3 regions of the Paracoccus sp. P2 genome follow, and region 2 is predicted to be linked to each of the others. Evidence: riboswitches for the same ligand, from Rfam matches in the RefSeq annotation. Region 2 holds a riboswitch; each other region holds the start of a gene.
What was found. A riboswitch is a leader RNA that binds a small molecule or an ion and turns the genes downstream of it on or off. The one in region 2 is predicted to bind cobalamin.
Positions count from the first base shown of each region.

Region 1: it holds a riboswitch for cobalamin, as region 2 does, so the genes downstream of both, ACDP63_RS04730 (DUF1636 family protein) here and ACDP63_RS01240 (ABC transporter substrate-binding protein) in region 2, are expected to answer to the same signal.
Region 3: it holds a riboswitch for cobalamin, as region 2 does, so the genes downstream of both, nrdH (glutaredoxin-like protein NrdH) here and ACDP63_RS01240 (ABC transporter substrate-binding protein) in region 2, are expected to answer to the same signal.

Region 1 is NZ_JBGOSN010000005.1:14,917-21,496, reverse strand. Features, by position in the region: gene ACDP63_RS04740 (hypothetical protein) at 1-1,154, opposite strand, end outside; gene cobO (cob(I)yrinic acid a,c-diamide adenosyltransferase) at 1,216-1,827, opposite strand; cobalamin riboswitch at 1,865-2,066, shown strand; gene ACDP63_RS04730 (DUF1636 family protein) at 2,142-2,495, shown strand; gene cobW (cobalamin biosynthesis protein CobW) at 2,499-3,533, shown strand; gene cobN (cobaltochelatase subunit CobN) at 3,537-6,580, shown strand, end outside.
Region 2 is NZ_JBGOSN010000002.1:5,460-12,039, forward strand. Features, by position in the region: gene xrtE (exosortase E/protease, VPEID-CTERM system) at 1-1,657, shown strand, start outside; gene ACDP63_RS01215 (hypothetical protein) at 1,771-1,989, opposite strand; gene ACDP63_RS01220 (hypothetical protein) at 2,001-2,423, opposite strand; gene ACDP63_RS01225 (hypothetical protein) at 2,602-2,832, opposite strand; partial or broken gene ACDP63_RS01230 (hypothetical protein) at 2,855-2,986, opposite strand; gene ACDP63_RS01235 (short-chain fatty acyl-CoA regulator family protein) at 3,380-3,574, shown strand; cobalamin riboswitch at 3,569-3,772, shown strand; gene ACDP63_RS01240 (ABC transporter substrate-binding protein) at 3,866-4,876, shown strand; gene ACDP63_RS01245 (FecCD family ABC transporter permease) at 4,873-5,922, shown strand; gene ACDP63_RS01250 (ABC transporter ATP-binding protein) at 5,919-6,580, shown strand, end outside.
Region 3 is NZ_JBGOSN010000001.1:189,357-195,936, reverse strand. Features, by position in the region: gene ACDP63_RS00920 (alpha-hydroxy acid oxidase) at 1-77, opposite strand, end outside; gene ACDP63_RS00915 (Fe2+-dependent dioxygenase) at 74-757, opposite strand; gene ACDP63_RS00910 (TonB-dependent receptor) at 907-3,162, opposite strand; cobalamin riboswitch at 3,536-3,727, shown strand; gene nrdH (glutaredoxin-like protein NrdH) at 3,819-4,040, shown strand; gene nrdI (class Ib ribonucleoside-diphosphate reductase assembly flavoprotein NrdI) at 4,049-4,465, shown strand; gene nrdE (class 1b ribonucleoside-diphosphate reductase subunit alpha) at 4,447-6,573, shown strand.

The DNA.
Region 1 (6,580 bases), on a different contig from region 2:
TGCAACTGTTCGGGTACCAGCCGGGCAAAAGGCTCGTCGGCGGCCAGGTCGAACCCCTCGATCAGCATCTTCGCCGGTGCCGCCAGATCGAAGCCCGAAGCGGTGAAGTCCAGCGTCATCTCTTGCGGCAGGATCGGCACGGCCCAGGGCGGCAGCACGCCTTCGGGCACGGTCAGGCCCGACAGCGCCACCCGTTCGTGCAGCCGGCCGTCGGCGGTGGCACCGGACAGGCCGATCGCCACCTTGGTCGAGGCAAGGCCGAACTCGCCCAGCGGAGAGCCGATCTTCAGGTCGTGCAGCACCGCATCCATCGACAGGTCTTCCCATAGCGGCATGGCCGCGGCCAGCTTGTCGCGCAGCCCGTCCTGCGCGCCCTTGATCAGTTCCTCGGACGGATGGGCGACGAACCAGGAAAGCAGGGACAGCACGCCTTCGCTGCGCATGCCGGTGATCTGGCCGCTGCCCTCGTAGCCCGGCGCGGTGATCTGGAAGGTCATCGGCTGGCCGCCCGGACCCATCAGGATCTCCTGCGACTGCTCCAGCCCCTCGGCGGTGAAGCTCATGGCCTGATCGACGCCGCCGGCCTTGCCGGGCGCGCCGTTCACCGACCATTCCATTCGCGCCGTGCGCTGGTGATCGCGCGAAACCACCTGCGGCTCGGCCGAGGGCTGGTCGGGCGCGGTTTCGGCAGCAGGCAGCGGCGGCGCATATTGCACCGATTCGATGACGTAATCCGTCATCACCGCCTTCTGTTCGCGAAAGCTCATCAGCGATTCGTCCCAGATGCCGGTCGATTCGACCCTGGTCGAGCCCTTCTGCTCGAACATCTTCGGCACCACCACCGACCAGCTCAGCACCTGGTCCTCGCTGACGCCCCAGCTGCCGTCGCCATTGTCGGTCAGCCGATAGGTCAGGGCCGAGACGCTGACCTGGGCCTGATCGGCCGGAACCTGCGCCAGAAGCGGCGCCGGATCGATGCGCAGCTCATAGCTTTCGCCCTGCGGGGTGACGGCGACCACGCCCTCGGTGCCGCCGAAATAGGTCTGGAAAACGCCGCGCAGCCTTTGGGCCCCCTCATCGGTGGCGGGCACCGCCCAGGCCGCCGAGACGGGGCAGATCGCCAGCAGTGCCACAAGGCCTTGTCTCGCAAACATGTTCGAACATCCTTTCGAAAAATCACTCGTTCTGCACCAGCGGCAGATGACAGGAAACGGGCTAGAACTCCACCCCAGGCTGGGCCTTGATGCCGTCGCGGAAGGGGTGCTTGACCTGCTCCATCTCGGTCACAAGATCGGCCAGCGCGACAAGTTCCGGCTTGGCATTGCGCCCGGTCAGCACGACATGGGTCATCGGCGGCTTTTCGCTGCGCAGGAAGTCCAGCACCTCGTCCAGGTCCAGGTAGTCATAGCGCAGGGCGATGTTGATCTCGTCCAGCAGGACCATGCGGATCTGCGGATCGCGGATCAGTTCCTTGGCCTTTTCCCAACCGGCGCGGGCGGCGGCGATGTCGCGCGCCTTGTCCTGCGTCTCCCAGGTGAAGCCCTCGCCCATGGCGTGAAACTGGCACAGACCGGCGAAATGCGCGGTCAGCAGCCGCCGCTCGCCCGTGTCCCAGGCGCCCTTGATGAACTGCACCACCGCGCAGGGCATGCCATGGGCGATGCAGCGCAGGATCATGCCAAAGCCGGACGAGGACTTGCCCTTGCCCTTGCCGGTATGGACGATGACCAGGCCCTTCTCGCCCTGCTTCTCGGCCATCATCCGGTCGCGGGCAGCCTTGATCTTCGCCATCTTCTCGGCATGGCGGGCGTTGTCGTCGGTCTGCATCGGGCACTCCTTCGCTTGACAAGTCGGGACCGGGCGCGCACAGACAGGGGGCGCTGGTTCCTGTCCTACGACAGGCGAAGAGGGAATGCGACAGGCAACCGCCTGGAAGCAGCCGCCCCCGCGACCGTGACCGGAAAGGTCGCCCCATGGCCACTGGCGAAAGCCGGGAAGGCGGGGCGGCCGTGGGCCAAAGCCCGAATCCGCAAGCCGGGAGACCTGCCAGCGCGCGAAGGATTGACCGGCGGACGGGGTGTTCCCGCTGGGGCTTGGGCGCTGGTCCCCTGCCTCGTGCCGCCTTGAGGGATGAAGGGCGCATGACAGTCACGCTGCATGTCTGCATCACCTGCCGCGCCGGCCAGCCGGTGCTTGAGGGCGAGCCGGTGCCCGGCGCGCGGCTGCATGACGCGCTGGCAGCCGAAGGCGCACCGGATGGCGTGCGCATCGTCCCGGTCGAATGCCTGTCCGCCTGCGCCAGCGGCGCCGCCATCGCGCTGTCGGCGCCGGGCCGCTGGACCTATGTCTATGGCCGCATGTCGGCCGAGGACGCCCCCGAGATCCTGCTAGGCGCCGCCGCCTATGCCCAGGCCCCCGACGGCATCGTGCCCTGGCGCGAGCGCGTCACGATTTTCCGCAAGCGCAGCCTCGCGCGCATTCCCCCGATCGGATAAGAAATGAGCGACCTGACCAAGACCCCCGTGACCGTCATCACCGGCTTTCTCGGCGCCGGCAAGACCACGCTGATCCGCCACCTGATGCTGAACCCGCAGGGCAAGCGGCTGGCGGTGCTGGTCAACGAATTCGGCACCATGGGCGTCGACGGCGAGATCCTGAAATCCTGCGCCGACGAGAACTGCCCGGCCGAGAACATCATGGAGCTGTCGAACGGCTGCATCTGCTGCACGGTGGCCGACGATTTCATCCCGACGCTGGAGCGGCTGATGGCGATGCCGGTGAAACCCGACCACATCCTGATCGAGACCTCGGGCCTTGCCCTGCCCAAGCCCTTGCTGAAAGCCTTCGACTGGCCCGCCATCCGCTCGCGCATCACCGTGGACGGGGTGATCGCGCTGGCCGATGCCGAAGCCGTCGCTGCCGGCCGCTTCGCCCCGGACGAGGCCGCCGTCGAGGCGCAGCGCGCCGCCGACGACAGCCTCGACCACGAAACGCCCCTGTCCGAGGTGTTCGAGGACCAGATCGCCTGCGCCGACATCGTGCTGCTGTCCAAGGCCGACCTGGCCGGCGAGGACGGGCTGGCCGCCGCCCGCGCGGTGATCGAGGCCGAGGCGCCGCGCAAGCTGCCGATCCTGCCGTTGACCGATGGGGTGATCGACCCGCGGGTGATCCTTGGGCTGGGCGCGGCGGCCGAGGACGACCTTGCCGCCCGCCCCAGCCATCACGACGGCGCCGACGACCACGAACATGACGATTTCGACTCGGTGGTGATCGAGCTGGCCGAGATCGCCGACCCCGGCGAGCTTGCCACCCGCATCGAGCGGCTGGCGCGCGAGCAGAACATCCTGCGCGTCAAGGGCCATGTCGCCGTCGCCGGCAAGCCCATGCGCCTGCTGGTCCAGGCCGTGGGCGAACGGGTGCGGCACCAATACGACCGGCCCTGGGGCGACGGGCCCCGCGCCTCGCGCCTTGTCGTCATCGCCGAGCATGACGATATCGACGAGGCCGCGATCCGGGCGGTCCTGGCCGCGTAAGCCATGCACGTCGTCTTCCGCGAAAGCCGTGGGCTTGAGGAAACCGAGGTCCCGACCGACCCCGGCCAAAGCCCCGCCGACCTGGTGGTGCTGTCCTATTCCGACAGCGACCTCGGCGCTTTCGCGGCGGGCTGGCACCGGGCGGCCGGCGGCCTGCCCACGCTGCGGCTGTGCAACCTCGCGGCGCTGCGGCACCCGGTCTCGGTCGATCAATATGTCGAGGCGACGCTTTCGGGCGCCCGCGCCGTGCTGGTCCGGCTGATCGGCGGCGAGCCCTATTGGCCCTATGGCGTGGCCAGCCTTCAAGACCTCGCCCATCGCTGCGGCATCGCGCTGGCCTTCCTGCCGGCGGACGGGCGCCCTGATCCCACGCTGGACCGTTTCTCGACCCTGCCGGTGCCGCTGCTGCGCCGGCTTTCGGCGCTCTGCGACCAGGGCGGCGCGGTCGCGGCGCAGATGGCACTGGCGGAACTGGCGCAGGCGGCAGGACTGCCCGCCGCCCCGGTCCGTGGCGAGGCCGCGATCCCGGATTTCGGCTTCTACGACCCCGACCGCGGCGTGATCGACCGCCCCGAGCCCGGCCTGCTGGTCAGCTTCTATCGCAGCTACCTGACCGCCGCCGACCTTGCGCCGGTGGATGCGATGATCCGCGCCCTGCGCGCGGCGGGGCTGGCGGCGACCGGGGTCTTTGCGCCCTCGCTCAAGGCGCCGGGCTTTGCCGAGTGGCTGGCGCCGCACCTGCCCGGCCTTATCGCGGTGGTGAACCTGACCGCCTTTTCCGCCCGCGACGATGCCGGCGCCACGCCCTTCGACGGTGCGGATTGCCCGGTCTTCCAGGTGGCGCTGTCCACCGCCCCCCGCGCGCTCTGGGCAGCCGAGGAGCGCGGCCTGTCCGCCGCCGATCTGGCCATGCATGTCGTGCTGCCCGAGGTCGATGGCCGCATCTTCCTGGGCGCGATCAGCTTCAAGCAACCGCAAGAGCGCGACCCCGACCTGCAATTCGCCCGCGTGATCCACGCCCCGGACACGGACCGCATCGAGGCTGCGGTGGCGCGGGTCACGGCCTGGCACCGGCTGCGGCAGGCGACACGCCGGGCGGTGGTGCTCTCCACCTATCCCGGCAAGGCGCATCAGCTTGCCCATGCCGTGGGGTTAGACGCGCTGGCATCATGCGGCACGATCCTTGGCATCCCGCATGACGACCTCGGCCACCGGCTGATGGCCGAGCGCATCCATTGGCCGCTTTCGGACTACCGGCAGGCGCTGGCCCGCCTGCCCCGACGCCTGCAGGACGACCTGCAGGCGGCATGGGGCGAGCCGCCGGCCCAGGGCTTCCGTTTCGCCGCCCTCCGCCACGGCGCAGACCTGATCGCCCTGCAGCCCGAGCGCGGCGAGGTGAAGACCCGCGCCGACGATTACCACGACCTGACGCGCACCCCGCGCCACGACTACGTTGCCTTCTACCTCTGGTTGCGGACGCAGGCGGAGGTGCTGATCCACATGGGCGCGCATGGCACGCTGGAATGGCTGCCGGGGAAATCCGTGGCGCTGTCCGATGAATGCTGGCCCGAGGCGCTGCTGGCCGACCTGCCCGTGGTCTATCCCTTCATCGTCAACGATCCGGGCGAGGCCGCGCAGGCCAAGCGCCGGCTGTCCGCGGTGACGCTGGGCCATATGCCGCCGCCGCTGGTCGACTCCGCCATCCCCGAGAACCTGGCGCATCTGGAGCGGCTGCTGGACGAATATTCCACCGCCGACGGGCTGGACCCGCGCCGCCGCGACCGGCTGATCGCGGCCATCCGCGACGAGGCCCGCGCGGCAGGGGTGGAATCCGACCTGGGCCTGCCTCCCGATGCCGCGGCCGCCGAGGCGATCCCGCTGATCGACCGCTTCCTCTGCGATCTCAAGGACAGCCGGTTCGGCGACGGGCTGCACATCTATGGCACCGCCCCTGGCGAAACCGAGGGGCTGGCCCGGGCGCTCTCGGGCCATCGCGTGGCGCCCGGCCCCTCCGGCTCGCCGGCGCGGGGACGGCTGGACGTGCTGCCGACCGGGCGCAACCTCTTCGCCGTCGATCCGCGCGCCGTGCCCTCGCGCAATGCCCATGCGCAAGGGGTGAAGCTGGCCGAGGAGCTGCTGCGCCGCCACCTGCAGGACCATGGCGACTGGCCCAAGGGGCTGGTCGTCGACCTGTGGGGCAGCGCCACCATGCGCACGGCGGGCGAGGAATTTGCCATGGCGCTGCATCTCGCCGGCCTCAGCCCGCGCTGGGACGGCGCCTCGGGGCGGGTCGCGGGCATCGAGATCCTGCCGCTGGCCGAACTCGGCCGGCCGCGCATCGACGTGACGCTGCGGGTCTCGGGCCTGTTCCGCGACATCTTCCCCGGCCTCGCGCAGCTTTTCGAGATCGGGGCCGAGGCGCTCTCCACCCGCGACGAAGCCCCGGCGGACAATCCCTACTGCAGCCGCGCCCCCCGCGTCTTCGGCCCGAAACCGGGGCTCTACGGCCTCGGCCTCGCCAACCTGGCCGAAAGCTTCACCGATCAGGCCCGGCAGGCGGCGGGCGAGGCATGGCTGGCCGCCGCCTCCCACGCCATCGGCGCCGATGGCCGGATCACCCACCAGCCGCAGGCGATCCGCGACCGCCTGGCCCAGGCCGATGCCTTCGTCCACGCGCAGGATCTGCCGGAATCCGACCTGCTTCTGGCCGGCGACTATGCCGCGCATGAGGCGGGCTTCGCCGCCGCCATGGCCCGGATCGGCGCACCGGCGCCCGCGCTCTACCACCTCGACGCCACCCGCCCCGGCCAGCCCCGCGCCCGGACCCTGACCGAGGAAATCGCCCGCGTCACCCGCGCCCGCGCCGCCAACCCGGCCTGGGCCGACGGCATGATGCGGCACGGCTTTCGCGGCGCGGCCGAGATCGCGGCGACGCTCGATCACATGGCCGCCTTCGCCAATCTGGCCGGCGTGGTGCCCAGCCATCTCTTCGACCTCTATCACGACGCGACGCTGGGCCGGCCCGAGGTCGTGGCCTTCATGGAACG
Region 2 (6,580 bases):
CGCGGTTGGCGGCGCCGGCCCGGATCATGGGCAGGCGGAGGCGCCGGCGCCGCAAGCGCCCCTTCTTGCAAGCGGCTGGCGCAGGCTTGGCCTTTTCGCCGCCCTGCTGCTGGGCGAGCTGCTGATCGTCGCCTTCTGCTACCAGTTCCTGGTCGAGATCGAATGCACGGATTTCCAGACGCCGCGGGCCTGCCTTGCGCTGCGCGAGGGGCTGGGACGGCTGCTTGCCCTAGCCCTGCTTGCCGGGCTGGCGATGACCGCGCGGCGCCAGCTGTTCGGCTTCCTGGGCGCGGGCGGCATCGGCGCGGGCGACCTGTCGCCCGGCACCGCAGCGGCCGCGATGCTGGCGGGGCTGGCGATCATGCTGCTGCCGGTGCTTTGGGGCGACATGACCGCCAGCCTGGCGCCGCTTGCCCTGGCCCTTGCCGCGGGCGCCGCCATTTCGGTCGCAGCGGCGCTGGCCGGGACCGCGCCCATCGCCTGCTGGCTTTCGGTGCTGCGCCGGGGCGGCCCCTGGCTGTGGGCGGCCATGGGGATCGCGCTGCTCTCGCCGGAACTGACCGGGCTTTTCAACGGCACCTGGGGCTGGCCGCCCCTGACCGCCGCCACCTTCGAGCTGGTGCTGCGCCTGCTTGCCCTGCTGCCCGGCAGGGTCGTGGCCGCCCCGAATGAGATGGTGATCGGCTTTGACGATTTCCTCATCCGCGTGGGCGACCCATGCTCGGGCATGCAAGGCTTTGCGCTCATCACCCTGGTGATGGCCGGGTTCATCGCGCTCGAGCGGCGGCGCCTGCGCCTGCCTCTGGCACTGGTGCTGCTGCCGGTCGGGCTGCTGGCCAGTTTCGGCCTCAACGTGCTGCGCATCGCGGCCCTGATCTGGATCGGGGCGCGCATATCGCCCGACCTGGCGGTCAATGCCTTTCACAGCTACGCGGGCTGGCTGCTGTTCACCCTGCTGAGCATCGGGATGATCGGCGCGGCGCATCTGGTGCCGGCGCTGTGGCGCGGCGAAAAGCCCGGCCCGGCCTTTGGCGCAAAGACAGCCGCCTTCCGGCACGATCCGGTCAGCGCGATGTTGGTGCCGCTGCTGGTCCTGCTGCTCTCGGGGCTTTTCGTATCGACATTCTTCACCAATCCCGAGGCGGCCTACCCATACCGGGTGCCGGCGATGGGCGCGGGGCTGGTCCTGTTCCTTCCGGTCTGGGCCCGGCTCGACTGGCGCGTCGATCCGCTGCCGCTGCTGGCGGGCGTCGCGGTCGGTATCATGTGGATTGCCGCCGGCGTCGCTGCGGGGGCCGAGCCGGCCCCGCCGCCCTTCGCCGGGCTCGGGCTTGCGGCGGCAAGCTGGATCGTCCTGCGCCTGGTCGGCACCGTGCTGCTGGTGCCCCTGATCGAGGAGGCGGCCTTCCGGGGCTACCTGCTGGGCCACCTGCTGAAACTGCCCGGCCCGGCCGGCCAGGCAGGCGCCGTTCTGGTTTCCTCGGCCGCCTTCGCGCTGCTCCATGACAGCGGCGCGGCGGCCTTCGTCGCCGGGCTGGCCTTTGCCGCGGTCTACAAGCGCCGCGGCAGGTTGACCGACGCGGTATGGGCGCATGCGGCGGCGAACCTCGTGGTCTTCGCCGCCGCGGCGGCCAGCGGCAACTGGGCATTGATCTGAACACGGGCGCGACGACGGAAAAGCGACGCCCCAAGGGATCGGGGCGTCGCGGGCAGGCCGGGGGGTGTTGAGCGAACCCACCGAAGGCGGGCGACCCGCAGCCCGATCCCGGCCTATCCTGCGGCGAACTGGTTCATGGTATTGGCATGCCCGCCCGCCTTCAGCGCGCGTTCGCCCGCCACCATCTCCTTGAACGTGTCGCCCAGGTCCGAGCCGACCTCGTGCTGGTGCCTGACCGCCGAGATGCCGCGGCGGATCTCCTCGCGCTGCACGGTCTGCACATAGGCCAGCATCTTTTCCGCGCCGAAATTGCCGCGGCTGAGTTCGTCCACCGGCTTGGCGGTCAGGTGGAAGGTCGCAGCATGGTCAGGTTGCGGAACACGCCCGCGCGGGCCGATATGTCGGCCTGGAAGCGTTGCAGCCGGGCGTCGGCCTCGCGGTCCTGGCCGGTATCGTCGAAATCGGGCTTCATCAGCGCACTGCCGTCACGATGGTCGGCCTTGCCGATCCGGCCCTCGGCCAGCCATTGTGCCCGCAGCTGCTTGCGCAGGCTCAGCGTCCAGTTGAAGCCGGGCGCGTTGTTATGGGTCAGCTTGGCATCGGGCACCGCCTTGCGGATCTCGGCCACCATGCCGGCGATCTCGTCCACGTTGGGCGTATCGGTCTCGATCCACAACAGGTCGGCGCCGCCCAAGGTCAGCGAGGCGATGCAATCCTCGATCACGCGCCGGCGCCCCGTGCCCTCGCGGATCGGGTTTGCGTCCATGATCGGCTCCACCTTCAGCCATTTGATGTATTGCCGAAAAGGTCTTTCTGCTCATGATGCTTCCTTTCCGCATGATCGGTCCGGGAATCGGCAGGCGCGGCCGGCGGCAAGGCGGGGCATCCGGGGCAAGCGGCCCGCCAAAGGGAGCAAGCGTGCGGATGATGTCCATCGGGGCCCCTCAGTCCAGCGCGTTCAGCACGGCATAGGCCGGCAGGGTGATAAAATCGGGCAAGGTCTCGGCCGTCGCCGCCTCTCGCAGGATGCGCGCGGCCGCGGCGTAATGGCCGCGATGGAGCCCGTTCGGGCCCAGCCGGTCGAGGATGCGGACGATCTCGGCTTGCATCAGATCGCCCTGCCATGCGGCGCTCTCCAGCGCGACCGCGGCGCAGCCATTGCCACAGCTGGGCACGGCTGATCTCGGCGGTGGCGGCATCCTCCATCATGTTTCGGATCGGCACCGCACCGCGGCCCGACAGCCATTGCGCCAGGTATTCGACGCAGACCTGGATGTTCAGCCGCACGCCCGCCTCGGTGATCCGGCCCTGATGCGGGTTCAGCAGCATCGCGGGCTCGATATGGCTGAAGACATGGTCCCAGCAGCCCGATGATCTCGACCCGGCGATCCTCCAGCGCCGGCGGAACGAAGGCGGCCTGCCAGATGCCCTGCCGGATCTCGCGCGTTTGCGGCAGATAGTCGGGCAGATCGCGCCCGGTCGATGCGGTCCGGAACTGGCTCTATGCCCGGCGCAATTACGTCGATAGGCTGGACCGCGCGGCCGAGAAACTGGCCGAGGCGCTGGCGCGGCACCGCAACGAGCCACATATGGCGCTGACCGGCCGGCTGGCCGCGCATGGCATCGCGGTGCGCATCCTGCCCGCCCCGGTCAGGGGCGAGCTGATGCTGTCCGAACTGCTGGGGCAGTCCAGCCGCCGGTTCCAGATCGGCGCGCTACGACGTGGAACTGCTGGGCCACCGCTTCGGTGCCAGTTTCGAGCAGACCGCGCATCGTATGTCCACGCTGCAACGCCCCGAGGCGCGCGGCATCCCGTTCTTCTTCGTGCGGCGGGACCGGGCCGGGGGCAGCCGTGGCGCGGCAGCGGCAAGCCGGCCGGCCATGCTGCCGCTTGCCAGCGCCCGCGCCAGAAGCTAGGGAAGGCGCGTCGGTTTCCGCAAGGAATTGAAAGGGAATCCGCCGGGGCGCCCGCAGGCGTCCCGAACCGGAACTGCCCCCGCAACTGTAGGCGGCGAGCAGGATGCGAGAATGCCACTGTGGCTCCGCGCCATGGGAAGGCCGCATCCCTGCCGTGACCCGCCAGTCAGGAGACCTGCCGACGACGTTTGACCAATCCGAGCGGGTCGGCTCGGGAGGGGTTGCGACCGGCATTCGCCCGGTCTCCATCCGCTCATCCGGCCTGTTCATGATGTAGCGGAAGGAAACATCATGCCAAGGCTCACCACGGCGATGATCGCCACGTTCACCCTGGCGCCGATGGCGGCGTTCGGGGCCACCGAATACCCGCTGACGCTGACCAGCTGCGGCCACGAAGTCACTTTCGACAAGGCGCCCGAAAGCGTCGTCAGCGTCGGGCAAAGCACGACCGAGATCCTCTACATGCTGGGGCTGGCCGACAAGGTGGCGGGCACGGCGCTGTGGATCAACCCCGTCCTGCCCGAATTTGCCGAGGCGGATGCCGGGGTCGAGCGGCTGGCCGACAACGCCCCCAGCTTCGAAAGCGTGCTGGCCAAGAAGCCTGGGCTGGTGGTCACGGCCTATGAATGGATGATCGGCCCGCAGGGCGTGGTCGGCACACGCGAGATGTTCGACGACGCGCAGATCCCCAGCTGGATCATGCCCACCGAATGCGTCGGCAAGGACAATACGCAAAGCATGGACGGCGCGCGCTCGGTCCTGTTCGACACCGCGCTGCTCTACCAGGGCATCGAGGAACTGGCGGCGATCTTCGACGTGCAGGATCGCGGGGCCGCGGTGATCGCCGACCTGAAGGCACGCGAGGCGGCGGCGGTCGAGCGGGCGCAGGCGCTGGACCTGCCCGAAACGGTGTCGGGCCTGTTCTGGTATTCCTCGGCCGAGATCGAGATCGACCCCTATGTCGCGGGTGCCAATGGCGTGCCGGGCTGGATGATGTCCAAGCTGGGGGTCAGGAACGTCGTCGCCTCGGCCGAGGAATGGCCGACCGTGGGCTGGGAAACCATCAGCAAGGCCAATCCCAGCTTCATCGTTGCCGCCGAGATGAACCGGCGCCGCTTTCCGGCCGACGACATCGCCGTCAAGCGGGATTTCCTGACCTCGGACCCGGTGACGAGCGAGATGGGGGCGGTAAAGAACGACCGCATCCTGACCATGCCGGCCAATGCGATGGACCCCTCGGTGCGCGCGATCTATGCGCTGGAATCGCTGGCTGACTCGCTGGCCGGGTTCGACCTGAAATGAGGGCGCGCGCCGCGACCCGCAGCACGGGGCGCAATCGGGGCTGGCTGTGGCTGGCCCCCGCCGTGCTGGTCGCGGCGCTGCTCTTCGGAACGGCGGTGGGCGAGACGCGCATTCCGCTGGCCACCGTCATCGAGGTGCTGGCGGTCAAGGCCGGGCTTGGCTCGGCCGCGCTCGATCCGATCGACGCCAGCGTGATCTGGCATTACCGGCTGTCGCGGGCGGTGGTCGCGGCCTGCGGTGGCGCAAGCCTGGCGCTGTCGGGGCTGATCCTGCAGGCGCTGCTGCGCAACCCGCTGGCCGAGCCCTATCTGCTGGGGATTTCGGCCGGGGCCTCGACCGGGGCGGTCACGGTCGCGGTGGCGGGGATCGGCGCGGGGCTGCTCAGCATGTCGGCGGGCGCCTTTGCCGGGGCGCTGACCGCCTTCGCGCTGGTGGCGGCGCTGGCGCGCGCCGCCGGCGGCGGGACCGGGATGCGCGGCGCCGGGGTCATCATCCTGGCGGGCATCGCCGGCTCGCAGATGTTCAACGCGCTGACCGCGCTGATCATCGCGCAATCGGCCAGCGCCGAGCAGGCGCGCGGCATCATGTTCTGGCTGCTGGGCAACCTGTCCGGCGTGCGCTGGCCCGACAGCTGGGTCGCGGTCCCGATGGCGGCGCTGGCGCTGGGGGTGGCGCTGTGGCATGCGCGCGCGCTCGACGCCTTTGCCTTCGGCGCGGAAAGCGCCGCGTCGCTGGGCATCGACCTGCGGCGCACGCAGGTGCTGCTGATCGGAACGGCCTCGCTGGCGACGGCGATCATGGTCTCGATCGCCGGGGCCATCGGCTTCGTCGGGCTGGTGGTGCCGCATGCGATGCGCATCCTCGTCGGGCCGCGCCATGCCAGGCTGGTCCCGGCGACGGCGCTGGCGGGGGCGGTGTTCCTGGTGCTGTCCGACGTCGTCTCGCGCATCGTCATTCCCGGCCAGGTGCTGCCCATCGGCGTCATCACCGCGCTGGTCGGCGCGCCCGCCTTTGCCGTGGTCATGATCCGGGGAAGGCAACGATGACGCCCATCCTGGAAGCCGTCGGCGCCAGCCATGCCGTGCGCGGCCGCGAGATCCTGTCCGACATCAGCCTGCGCCTGCATCCGGGCGAGACCCTGGGCCTGATCGGGCCGAACGGATCGGGCAAGTCGACGCTGATGGGGATGATGGCGGGCCTGCTGCGCCCCAGCCGCGGAGAGATCCGGCTGGAAGGCCGTCCCATGGCCCGGCTGGGCCGGCGGCAGATCGCGCGGCGGCTGGCGCTGGTCGCGCAATCGGCCGAGACGGCCGAACGGATCACCGTGCGCGATGCGGTGGAGTTGGGCCGCACGCCCTGGCTTGGCCCGCTGCGGCCATGGGGTGCCCAGGACGACGACGCCGTCGCGGCGGCCCTCGATGCCGTGGACATGGCGCATATGGCGGGGCGCGACTGGGCCTCGCTGTCGGGGGGCGAGCGCCAGCGCGTCCATATCGCGCGCGCCCATGCGCAGGCCCCGCGCGTCCTGCTGTTGGACGAGCCGACGAACCATCTCGACATCCATCACCAGATCGCCATCCTCGACCTGGTCGCGCAGCTTTCCGTCACCACCGTCATCGCGCTGCACGACCTGCATCACGCGCTGCGCTGCGACCGGATCATGGTGCTGCGCGCGGGCCGCTGCGTGGCGCTTGGCCCGCCGAT
Region 3 (6,580 bases), on a different contig from region 2:
GGGACGGGCAGGATGGCGGCGGCCAGGCGCTGGTAATCCTCCAGCGCCACCACGTCGGGGGGAATGGCCTGGGTCAAATCTCGGACCAGTGGCGGATCATGTTGTGATAATGCGCGGTGATGCCCGTGACCGCCGGATCGTCGTCAGGCAGCATCGCGCGGATGCGCATGATCGACTGGTCGAGGTCATAGAGCATGTGCCGCCGCCAGTCGTCCTTGACCATCGACTGCGCCCAGAAGAACGAGGCCCAGCGCGAGCCGCGCGTCACCGGCGTCACCGAATGCAGCGAGGTCGCGGGATAGACCACGGCATGACCCGCCGGCAGCTTGACGCGATGCTCGCCATAGGTGTCGTGCACGACCAGCTCGCCGCCGTCGTAATCCTCGGGCGGGGTCAGGAAGACGGTGGTCGAGACATCGGTGCGGATGCGCTGGCCGCTGCCGGGCACGACCCGGATCGAGCCGTCGACATGGGCGCCGAAGGTCATGCCCTCGTCATAGCGGTTGAACATCGGCGGCAGCACGTGCAGGGGCAGCGCGGCCGAGGAATAGACCGGGCTGCGCCCCAGCGCCCGCATGACGATGCCGCTGAGTTCGCGTGCCACCGGGCTGTCCACCGGCACCTGGAGGTTCAGCTTGACCTTGGCCGCCTGATCGCCGGCGGTGCTGCGGCCGTCGACCCAGTCGGTACCCTCCAGCACCTGCCGGATATAGGCGACCTCCTCGGGCGTCAGCAGATCCGGAATGGTGACGAGCATGGGATTCTCCTGCGGTGGAATGCGGCGGGCGCAGGATAGGGCCGGGGCCGCAGAAAGTTAAGCGTTTTTGTCGGATTTTGGGAATGCCCGCAGCGCGAGCGAGAGGGAACGGCCCGAAAGCCGTCCCCGAAGCGGTGGCGACGCGATCCTCAGAACGCGTGCTTCAGCGTCAGCACGAAATTCCGCCCCGGCTCGATATTGGCGAATTGCCCGCTATGCGAGTCGGTATAGATCTGGCGGTCGAAGACGTTGTTGATGTTGAGCTGCAACGCCGTGGCCTCGTTCAGCCGATAGGCCGCCATCAGGTCGGTGCGCCAGCTTGACGGCAGGCCGGCATCGGCATCGCCGTTCTGCGAATAGCTGGCCATGCGCTTGCCGGTATAGGTCACGCCGCCGCCCAGCGTCAGTTCCGGGCTGTAGTCATAGGTCGTCCACAGCGAGAAACTGTTGCGCGGGATCTTCACGACCTGCTTGCCGGTGGCGGGGTTCGGATAGGGATCGCCGCCGCCGCGCGGCGTACTCCAGCCGCCGTCCTTCAGCTTGACGTCCTGATAGACATAGCCGCCCCAGATGCCCCAGCGCTCGGTGAGCTGGCCGGCAAAGCCCAGCTCGATGCCCTTGGCGATGGTATTGCCGATATTTTCGGTCTCGCCCAGGGCGTTGGTGACGCGGGCATTGTCCTTTTCGGTCCTGAACAGCGCCGCGCTCAGCTCAAGCTGATCGTTCAGCACCAGCCATTTCGTGCCGATCTCGTAATTCACGCTGCGCTCGGGATCGAGGCTGTCCAGATCGTCCGAGGCATTGCTGCCGCCGGTGCCCGCGCCTTCGCCCGCCGGGTTCGAGGAGGTGCTGGCCGAGGCATAGATCGAGCCATTGGGCACCGGCTTGTAAACCACGCCCAGCATCCCGTTCAGGAAATCGGAATCGTTGTCGTTGCTCGCGCGTGGATCATCCTCGGTCGCATGGGTGACGCTGTCGACGCTGTAATCGTCCCAGCGTAGCCCCACCGTCACCTCCCATTGCGGGGTGAAGGTGATGGTGTCCAGCGCGTAGACGCCGCGCGACTTGGTGGTGCTGTAGCCGGTCTCGCCGCCGCGCTCGATGCTGCCGCCCCAGAACGCGCCGGGATTCGGATTCTCATAGGGCGAGGTCGGCATCGGGTCGGGATTGTTCACCGCCAGCCGGCGGGTGGCGGCGCGGGAATTGGCGATGTCCACCCCGACCGCGAAGCGATGCTCGACGCCCCAGGCCCGTGCCTCGCCCGAAAGCTGGGCGTTGAACGACACGGTCTCGTTCACCCGGTCCGAAGCCTTGGAACTGCGCGACACCAGCCCGTCGCTGCCCGAGGTCGGCGAGGTCACGACATAGGTGTTGGTGTCGCGCGCCTTGCGCAGGGCCGTGGTCAGCCGCAGGCTGTCCGAGAAGGCATGTTCGAACTTCACATAGCCCGAGGCGGATTCGAGATCGCGGAAATCGCGCGCGTGCAGGCCGTAGAAGGTATCGGGCTCGACATCGGCCGGCAGGAACGGGTCGACGCTGGTGCCCGAACCACGCCGCCATGCCGCCGGCGTGCTCGCATTGGACATCGGCACGCCGTAATCGGGCGTATCCTCGTCCTTGTAGTAATACAGCCCGGCGGTGATCTTGCTGTCGTCGGTCAGGCGATAGCTGATGCTGGGCGCCACGCCGAAGCGCCGGGACTCGACGCCGTCGCGCCCGCCCAGATCGTCGACGTGCTGCCCCATCAGGTTCAGGCGCAGGCCGATCGCGCCGAATTCACGGTTCGAATCCAGCGTGCCGCGGACATAGTTGCCGGTGCCATAGGACAGCGCCACCTCGTCAAAGGCGCCCGACTGCGGGGTCTTGCTGTTCAGGCTGATGGTGCCGCCGGTCGAACCGGCGCCGGAATAGACGCCGCCCGGACCCTTGCTGATCTCGATCGATTCCAGGTTGAAGGCCTCGTATTGCGTGCGCGAGGCGTTGCGCATGCCGTCGACCAGCATGTCCTGGCTGGCCTCGAAGCCGCGGATATAGGGGCGCACGCCCTGCGGCACGCCGCCCTCGCCCGCGCCCAGGGTGACGCCCGGCGTGGTGCGCAGCACGTCCGCGACCGAGGTCTGGCCGCGCTCCTCGATCTGGCGCGCGGTGACGACGGTCACGGTCTTGGGCGTGTCGAGCAGCGGCGCGGTGGCCTTGTCCGAGGCGCTCTCGGTGACCTTGTAGCTGGTCTCGGCCTCGTTGCCCTGCTGGCGGCGGATGACCACCGTGTCCAGGGTAACGGTATCCTGCGCCTGGGCGGGGCCGGCCACGCCGGCCGAGATGGCCAGCACGGGCAGCAAGCCCAGGGTCGGCAGCAATTGCGCGGCTGACCCCGAGGCAGGCGGTTTGGGATGGGTTTTGTTCATGGGTTGATCCCGGCACGAAAGATGAGTCGCAACCGCCTCAAGGCGGAAACGACAGGAAGGTGCTGGCTCATCAATGGCTTGCGCGTTCGCGCAGCGGAAAGCGGGGTGAAACCGCGGTCCGGCTGCGCTTGATCAACGCAAGAGGACAAATTGTCATACCTTGTCAAACGACGCAGCGTCATTTCCCGGCTCCGCAACCTCGCCTGTTGCCATAATCCAACAGTCTGCCGGGTGCTGCGCCCGCGCCATGGCCCGTCATCACCGCCGCCGGCAGCATATCCAGCCCCTGCCCGCGATCCCGGCGGCCCACCAGATGTTCCAAGAACAGTGCCATCGCCCACTAAATCTGGATTGACCCGGCCTGTGACCCGTGGCTAACTGCGGGGGTCATGGTTGCCCTGGGGCCGACTCGGGGATGAAAAGGGAAGCCGGTGAAAAGCCGGCACTGCCCCCGCAGCTGTAAGCGGCGAGCGACGCTGGAATGCCACTGGAGCCCAGGCTCCGGGAAGGCCGGCCGAGCCGAGACCCGCAAGTCAGAAGACCTGCCATGGCGCGAAAGAACGAAACCGTGCGGCGGGCGCGGGGCTGGAACAGGGTCCGGTGGCATGTCCATCGGCCCGGCCCCCTCTTGCCGACAGAACAGAAGGAGCCGGGCCATGCCCATCACCGTTTACTCCAAGCCCGCCTGCGTGCAATGCACCGCCACCACGCGGGCGCTCGACGCGCGCGGCCTGGCTTATCGGCTGGTCGACCTGACCGAGGACGAGGCGGCGATGGAGCTGGTCGCCTCGCTGGGCTATCGTCAGGCCCCGGTGGTCGTCGCCGGCGATGCGCATTGGGCGGGCTTCCGGCCCGACATGATCGGCCGGCTGTCCTGACCGGCGCCATGGGCGGGCTGGTCTATTATTCCTCGGCCTCGGGGAACACCGCGCGCTTCGTCGCGCGGCTGGGGCTGGCGGCCGGGCGCATTCCGGTCTCGCCGCGCGACGCGCTGCCGCAGCCCGCGGCGCCCTATGTGCTGATCTGCCCGACCTATGCCGATGGCGAGGGACGCGGCGCGGTGCCGAAACAGGTGATCCGTTTTCTGAACGATCCCGCCCGCCGCGGCCTGCTGCGCGGCGTGATCGGCAGCGGCAACCGCAATTTCGGCACCGCCTTCGCCCTGTCGGCCAGGGTGATCGCCGCAAAATGCAACGTGCCCGTGCTTTACCGCTTCGAGCTGGCGGGCGACGACAATGATCTTTCCCGCGTCCGGGCGGGGCTTGAGAAATTCTGGGGGACGGAATGCTTGACGATGGCGTAAAGGCCGAGCTGGACTATCACGCGCTGAACGCGATGCTGAACCTTTACGACGGCGAGGGCCGCATCCGCTTCGACGCGGATCGCAAGGCCGCGCGGCAGTATTTCCTGCAGCATGTCAACCAGAACACCGTCTTCTTCCACTCGCTGGACGAGAAGCTGGGCTATCTGGTGGACGAGGGCTATTACGAGGCCGAAGTCTTGGAGCAGTATCCGCGCGAGTTCCTGCACCGGATCTGGGACGCGGCCTATGCGCGGAAGTTCCGCTTTCCGACCTTCCTGGGCGCCTTCAAGTATTATACCAGCTACACGCTGAAGACCCGCGACGGGCGGCGCTATCTGGAACGCTACGAGGACCGGGTGGTCATGGTCGCGCTGGCCTTGGCGCGCGGCGACCAGGATCTCGCCATGCGCTTCATGGAGGAAATCCTGTCGGGCCGCTTCCAGCCGGCGACGCCGACCTTCCTGAACGCCGGCAAGAAGTCGCGGGGCGAGCTGATCTCGTGCTTCCTCTTGCGGCTGGAGGACAACATGGAGAGCATCGGCCGCGGCATCAATTCGGCGCTGCAGCTTTCCAAGCGCGGCGGCGGCGTCGCCCTGATGCTGACCAACCTGCGCGAGGCCGGCGCGCCGATCAAGGGGATCGAGAACCAGTCCTCGGGCGTCATCCCGGTAATGAAACTGCTGGAGGACAGCTTTTCCTATGCCAACCAGCTGGGCGCGCGGCAGGGCGCGGGGGCGGTCTACCTGAACGCGCATCACCCCGACATCCTGCGCTTCCTCGACACCAAGCGCGAGAATGCCGACGAGAAGATCCGCATCAAGACGCTGTCGCTCGGCGTGGTCATCCCCGACGTGACCTTCGAGCTCGCCAAGCGCAACGAGGACATGTATCTGTTCTCGCCCCATGACGTGGAGCGGGTCTACGGCCTGCCCTTCTCGGAGATTTCCGTGACCGAGAAATATGCCGAGATGGTCGACGACAAGCGCATCAGGAAGAAGAAGATCAATGCCCGCGCCTTCTTCCAGACCCTGGCCGAGATCCAGTTCGAGAGCGGCTATCCCTATATCATGTTCGAGGACACGGTGAACCGCGCCAACCCGGTCGCCGGCCGCATCAGCATGTCGAACCTGTGCAGCGAGATCCTGCAGGTGAACGAGGCGAGCACGTTCAACGAAGATCTGAGCTATTCCCATTTAGGCACTGATATTTCATGCAATCTCGGCTCGCTGAACATCGCCGCGACCATGGACGGGCCGGATTTCGGCGCGACCGTCGAGATGGCGATCCGGGCGCTGACCGCGGTGTCGGAAATGTCGGCGATCGAGGCCGTGCCCTCGATCCGGCGCGGCAATGACGAGGCGCATGCCGTGGGCCTGGGCCAGATGAACCTGCACGGCTTCCTGGCGCGCGAGCGCATCCATTACGGCAGCCCCGAGGGGATCGAGTTCACCAGCGTCTATTTCGCCGCCGTCGCCTATCACGCCATCCGCGCCTCGAACGGGCTTGCGCAGGAAAAGGGCCGGACCTTCAAGGATTTCGAGACGTCGAAATATGCCGACGGCTCGTTCTTCGACAAATACGTCACGCGCGACTGGCTGCCCTCGCTGCCCGAGGTTGCGCGGGTCTTCGCGGGCATCAGCCTGCCCACCCGCGAGGATTGGGCCATGCTGCGGGAATCGGTGATGCGGCACGGGCTTTACAACCGTAACCTGCAGGCGGTGCCGCCGACGGGCTCGATCAGCTACATCAACAACTCGACCAGCTCGATCCACCCCATCGTCGCCAGGATCGAGATCCGCAAGGAAGGCAAGATCGGCCGGGTCTATTACCCCGCGCCCTTCATGGACAACGACAACCTGGACTATTACCGCGACGCCTACGAGATCGGCCCCGAGGCGATCATCGACACCTATGCGGCGGCGACCGAGCATGTCGACCAGGGCCTGTCGCTGACGCTGTTCTTCCCGGCCGAGGCCACCACGCGCGACATCAACCGCGCCCAGATCCATGCCTGGAAGAAAGGCATCAAGACGATCTATTACATCCGGCTGCGCCAGACCGCGCTGGAAGGCACCGAGGTGCAGGGCTGCGTCTCCTGCACGCTTTGAGGCGGGG